DNA from 2 places in the Aureibacillus halotolerans genome. Region 2 is predicted to be linked to the other one. Evidence: riboswitches for the same ligand, from Rfam matches in the RefSeq annotation. Region 2 holds a riboswitch; the other holds the start of a gene.

Region 1 (3,210 bases), on a different contig from region 2:
CCAAGCCCAAGAAGCAAATTCGACCGTATGGGTAGAATGGTTGGAAGAGAAGCGACTATTTGTTGTACTTTGGGGTGACGAGATAGAGATCAGGTCAATAAAAAAGTGGATTTCCGCTTATCGGTTATGGGTCGAGGAACACGTTGAAACAACGGTGTCCATCGGATTAGGAGATGTAAAGACAGCGTGGAAAGATGTGGTTACATCGGCAAGATCAGCAATCACTGCCCTTGAGTATAAAGCAGTAAAAGGCAGTAACCAGCTGTTGGTTCATAACGAATGCCATTCTCCATCATCGAACGATGTGTATCCAATGTTGAGAGATGTGTCGCGTATGGTTCGCGACTTTGGAGAACTGAACACGGCATGGGAGGCCGCATGGAAGCAATGGTTTGAAAAGATGAAACAGTGCGGTTTGATGCGTTCTGATATTGTTCAGCTTTTTGATTACATGCTCCAATATGCAGACCAGAATATTACGCATTGGAAGGGATCTTCAGCTTGGCGGAAAACGTATCAAGCGCTCCGTTTGTTGAGTCATCGGTTTGAGACGATTGAGGAATTGGAAGCTGAAGGAAGAACGATTTTGCATGAGCTCCATGATGCACTAAAGAACGACAACAATGAACAGCAGCAACTAAATGTCGTTCTGTGCATGAAGCGATACATTGAAACCCATTATGCAAATCCAGACATTTCGTTAGCAATGTTAAGTGATGTCTTTCAAATGAATAGCAAATATGTCAGCCAGCGTTTTAAGGAGGGGACGGGTGAGAAGTTCCTTGATTTTCTGACGAGACTTCGCATGGATGAAGCAAAACGTCTTATGCTCACAACGAACGAAACGATTCAGGACATCAGCTCGAAGGTGGGCTATGTCAATTATATTTCGTTTAACCGTGCATTCAAAAAGGCAATGGGAAAATCCCCTAGCGATTTTCGAAAACAATGCTCGAGCCAAGCTTTGTCAGCGAATCCTCATACCGTGCTTTAATAAAAAAGCGGATGCATTTAGAGGGCATCCGCTTTTGGCCATTTCCAAGAGTTTGCTTCCGATATGCACTCGAAAGCTGTACGTGTAGACTTGATTTGATAAGACAATCTCTTACCTAGTCGGTGATGCAGGAATAGACGATACTGTACCATTCTGAACGGGCGAAGCAGCATCCTTTTGCCTAGAGATGAGGAACAAAGCGATCCATATAAGAAGAAAACCAATCATCTGAGCAAAGGTCACTTCTTGTTGGAAAACGAGCCAGTTGACGAGAAGGCCTGTCATTGGAAAGCTGAGTTCTGCCAGCGTTGCCGTTGATGCTTTCATTGTCCCTAGTCCTTTGTAGTAGAGCATCATGCTTAAGAGACCTGGGAGCAATGCCGAAATAAGCAGATTGACGGCAATCATTGTGAGCGCAGTCGCTTCAGTAGGGAGCGTCCAGGCATCCCGAGAAATGCTGTACAGCAATACGAGCATGGGCAGAGCGAGAAGAAAGCGTAAAGAGGTGACCGTTTCAAACTGTAATTTTTTAAGTAAAATACGCCCCATCACTGTCGCACCGCCCCATAAGACGGCTGCGCCAAGAGAATATAAGCTTCCGACATTTATAACCTCTCCCCAACCATTGAGAGGGAAAGAAAATCCAAACGTTAAGAAATAGGTCCCTACAAGAGCGAGTGGAAACAAAAACGAAAATTGCTTAGGAAGCTTTTCCTTTAACAACACACGTGCCAGAAGGATAGCCGCAATCGGTTGGACCTTTTGAAGCAGCAATACGGCATTCATATCCCCGTAGGTAAGACCTTGCGTAAAGAGCAACGAGGCAACAGCTGACCCACCCCAGGAAATAAATAAGAGGGCGCCAACATCACGCCAATTTAAGCTAGCAAGCTCGTGACGGTGTGCGTATAAAATAGGTGCTGTAACGAGTGCGAGCACGATGTGTTCAATGAGAACAATTTGTGTGGATGTCATTGAATCCAGCAATAGCATCCGGAAAACAGGTGTTGCGCCCCAAAATGCTGCGCCAATCACAATGAGCCAAAATGTGTGATTCCGTTGTTGCATGATGTCTTCAACCCTTTCGGCTGAATACGATCTCGTCGAAAATCAAATCACCCCTGTTCCACGGGAAACAGGGGTGATCAAATAAACGTGTGCACATAATTTTTTGAAATTATAGCCCATGTTTATTGTGATCTTCTCCCATCCGGACTTTAACCGTCGGCTCTGGAATCTCACCAGATCAGTCCTTACTGACGTCATCAATAAGGAGTCGCGGGCTTTCACCGCCGGTCAGGAGTTGCACCTGCCCCGAAGATCCATATTCAATTAAATTTAGTTTATTTGTTAGCTTAATGCTTACTATATGCGCCTTTTTTCATTTTGTCTAGTGGGTTGCTCAGGATTAAACATGCTGAAAAGATGGAGATTCAAGACGGAGAGACAATGAAAGCGCATACGATTATTTTTAGCAATGCAATTTTTGTAATGACGTTATTTAGCAGTGTCCTTCGTCTCCCTAAGAAATAGAAAACCAATGAAGCTATGCCAATGAACATTTTTCTACCTATAGTATAGCGGATAGATGCATCATTCGATAGAATCAACATATGGTATACTGACGAAAAGGAGGTTGATGCAATGAATGCTCCAATACCAATTCTTCGTTTTTTTGATGAAGAGCTAACGAAACATTTTTATTGTGATTTTCTTGGTTTTACAGTTGATTGGACACATCGCTTTGAAGAGGATTTTCCGTTGTATATGCAAGTCTCAAAAGACAAGTGTATTCTTCATTTAAGTGAGCATTATGGTGATTCCTCTCCAGGAGCAGCGTTGCGCATTGAGGTCGGTAATATAGAAACGTTTCAGAAACAACTTTTGGCGCAGCAAGCCTCTTTCGCGCGTCCGGGATTAGAGGATGGACCAGCCGGAGGGAAGGAATGCACGGTTACTGATCCCGCGTACAATCGGCTCGTTTTTTATGAAAACAAGAACTAACATGAAGGAGAGAAATAGAATGGCCCGATCGAAAGCGAAAAAAGTGCGCAGCAAGCGAATTAGAGAGGGGAGAAGAGATCCTGAATTAAATCGAAGCCCTTATGCAGCTGCGGATTTGACAACTCGGAAGACAAAAACGAAAAAAGGCGTCATGTACAAATGCAAACATCAGAATCATCATTCCCATCGAGGAAGCGATGATTCTTTTTTAT
Region 2 (3,210 bases):
TTGGCAGTCGAAAGGATATTCCAGGCATTCGAACGTATGTGTCAGTGGATGGGGGCATGAGTGATAATTTACGCCCTGCTCTTTACCAGGCAAAATACGATGCAGCTCTTGCAGAGAGACCAAATGCCGGAGCGGATGAAACGGTGTCAATCGCGGGGAAGTGCTGTGAAACAGGCGATATGCTCATATGGGACGTGGCATTGCCGCAATCAAGTGCTGGCGATATTCTTGCCGTTCCGAGCACAGGAGCCTATGGTTATTCAATGGCAAACCATTACAACCGCAACCCACGTCCAGCTGTTGTATTTATCGAAAATGGAGAAGCGTTTACTGCCATACGAAGAGAAACCTATGAGGACTTGACACAATTTGACCTCACACTGCGCAATTACAAAAAAACAGAAACAACGATTTGATAGGAGAGATACTTATGGCAAAAACAGTAACGATGACACTAGAGAACGGTAAAAAACTTACGATTGAGCTTTATCCAGAAGAGGCACCGAAAACAGTCGAAAACTTTGAATCATTGATTAAAAAAGGTTTTTACGATGGATTGACGTTCCACCGTGTTATTCCAGGTTTTGTATCACAAGGGGGATGCCCACTTGGTACAGGCACAGGAGATGCGGGCTACACGATCGCATGTGAAGCTGAAAATAATGTTCATAAGCATGTTCCCGGCGCACTTTCAATGGCTCACGCGGGCAAAGACACTGGAAGCTGTCAGTTTTTTATCGTGCATGAGGCTCAGCCACATTTGGATGGGGTTCATACCATTTTTGGTCAAGTGACAGAAGGTCTTGATGCAGCATTGGCAATGGAAAACGGCGATAAAATGGCGACAGTGACTGTTGATGGAGATGCGTAAGAAAAACATTACTTTGTTTTTAGTGCTTCTCCTTGGCTCAATGTTGTGGGGAGCTATCTATATTTTGTTCCTAATGCCGAAGTAATTCGGACAAACCAAACAATTGAATAAACCTTCGGGGCAGGGTGAAATTCCCTACCGGCGGTGATGGATCTGACATTTAGTTGTATCCTCAGTCCGTGACCCGTAACGCACGTAAGTGTGTTGCGGTGGACCTGGTGAAATTCTGGGACCGACAGTGAAAGTCTGGATGGGAGAAGGTTATGCAAAAGCGTTTAGCGCCTGAGAAAGGCTTCTTTATGCTACGCTTTTATTGCTTCGTACAGCACGCACAGGATGTGTATGCTTTATTTTCGATGCGAAATCCAACGCCCCGAACCGATTAGGTTTGTAGGCGTTTTTTTTATTTGAATTGAGGTGAAATCAATGAACGATGAACACTTTATGACGATTGCGTTGCAAATGGCTGCTATGGCGACAGGGCAGACGTCACCGAACCCTCTAGTCGGCTGTGTTGTCGTTAAAGACAATTCAATCGTAGGAACGGGTGCTCATTTACGAGCCGGTCGTGCACATGCTGAAGTCAATGCGCTTCAAATGGCTGGCGAGGATGCGAACGGCGCAACCATATACGTGACGCTTGAGCCTTGCAGCCATACTGGGCGGACGCCACCGTGCTGTGAAGCGATTATTAAGGCTGGTGTAGCGCGTGTTGTGATTGCTAGCATGGATTCAAATCCGCTTGTAGCTGGGAAAGGTGTGACATGGCTTAAGAGGGCTGGAGTAAGTGTGGAAACAGGGGTGCTCGAGAAAGAGGCCACCCAATTAAATCGAATGTTTATGCATCATATCTCTGCAAAAAAACCTTATACTACGCTTAAGTTTGCAGCAAGCCTCGATGGCAAGATTGCCACGGCAATGGGGGAGAGCCAGTGGATTACTGGGGAACGAGCACGTCGTGACGGCTGGAAGGAACGCTCTCTCCACGATGGCATCCTCGTTGGCATTCAAACGGTGTTAGCCGATCAACCAGCGCTGACAACGAGAGGGGTTGGGACAAAAACACCAACTCGAATTGTTTTGGACAGTCACTTAAAGCTGCCAATAAATGCGACGATCGTCACAGATCAAATGGCGCCAACGTGGGTGCTGACAAACAGAGATGTCTCAGATGAGAAGGTCAACACATTGGAAGCGTTAGGAATTCGGGTGATCAAGACCGATCCACATCAGCTTGATGTATGGTTGCCTTTGCTATATGAATATGGCATCACTTCGCTTTATGTGGAAGGGGGAGCACGCGTCCTCGGAAGTTTCTTAACGTCAGGTAATTATCAACGTGTGGTCGCCTATCTAGCTCCAATGCTGCTCGGCGGAGACAACGCCTTGTCTAGCTTTGGTGGTAAAGGCATAGATTCGTTAGCAAACACAACGAGGCTTCACTTTAAGCAGACAGAGCAAATTGGCGAGGACTTAAAAATCGTGTTGGAGTCATTCTAAAATATGGTCTAACCTAAAAGGAGGAGTTCCATTGTTTACAGGCATCATTGAAGAAATTGGTCACGTGCTTCACCTTACAAAAGAGACGCACAGCTGCTCACTCACAATCGCTGCGAATACGGTGCTCACAGAAACGGAGTTAGGAGACAGCATTTCAGTTAACGGTGTTTGTTTAACTGTCATTGAGATAATGGACACGTCATTTACTGTTGATGTTATGCCTGAGACCCTAAAAGCGACAACGATAGGAGCTCTAGTTTCAGGAGCTCATGTTAATTTAGAAAGGGCCATGAGTGCCAAAGGGCGTTTTGGAGGTCATTTTGTTAGTGGACACGTTGATGGTGTCGGTACAATTGTTGATGTGACTCCAGAATCAAATGCCACCTACGTCAAGATTGCTTTGCCTGATGATTTGGCAAAGTATATGGCCTTAAAAGGATCGGTCGCGATTGACGGCACTAGTCTCACCTTATTTGGGGCAGACGACACGACTATTCTGCTCTCACTCATTCCTCATACGTCGGAGTACACGGTCCTTGGACGAAAAAAACGAGGAGACAGCGTCAATATTGAAGCAGACATGCTGATGAAGTATACCGAAAAATTGCTGCAGTTTCCCGTAACACATAAAGAAGTAGAAATAGAAGCGTAGGAGGAACCAGCATGTTTTGTACTGTTGAAGAGGCGGTAAGAGAATTACAACAAGGCAAAGTAATTATTGTTTGTGATGACGAGACACGTGAAAATGAGGGCGATTTTGTTGCACTTGCCAGCCACATCACTCCGGAGACTATTAATTTTATGGCTAAGGAAGGCCGAGGTCTGATCTGCTTGCCGGT

Evidence for each region. A riboswitch is a leader RNA that binds a small molecule or an ion and turns the genes downstream of it on or off. The one in region 2 is predicted to bind FMN.
Region 1: linked by a shared signal. The riboswitch ahead of EV213_RS01930 (DMT family transporter) and the one ahead of ribD (bifunctional diaminohydroxyphosphoribosylaminopyrimidine deaminase/5-amino-6-(5-phosphoribosylamino)uracil reductase RibD) in region 2 are both predicted to bind FMN.

The regions. Positions count from the first base shown of each region.
Region 1 is NZ_SNYJ01000001.1:436,899-440,108, reverse strand. Features, by position in the region: gene EV213_RS01935 (helix-turn-helix domain-containing protein) at 1-994, shown strand, start outside; gene EV213_RS01930 (DMT family transporter) at 1,106-2,062, opposite strand; FMN riboswitch at 2,189-2,320, opposite strand; gene EV213_RS01925 (glyoxalase superfamily protein) at 2,639-2,998, shown strand; gene EV213_RS01920 (hypothetical protein) at 3,018-3,210, shown strand, end outside.
Region 2 is NZ_SNYJ01000003.1:160,130-163,339, reverse strand. Features, by position in the region: gene lysA (diaminopimelate decarboxylase) at 1-416, shown strand, start outside; gene EV213_RS05285 (peptidylprolyl isomerase) at 431-871, shown strand; FMN riboswitch at 979-1,137, shown strand; gene ribD (bifunctional diaminohydroxyphosphoribosylaminopyrimidine deaminase/5-amino-6-(5-phosphoribosylamino)uracil reductase RibD) at 1,298-2,371, shown strand; gene ribE (riboflavin synthase) at 2,403-3,023, shown strand; gene EV213_RS05270 (bifunctional 3,4-dihydroxy-2-butanone-4-phosphate synthase/GTP cyclohydrolase II) at 3,035-3,210, shown strand, end outside.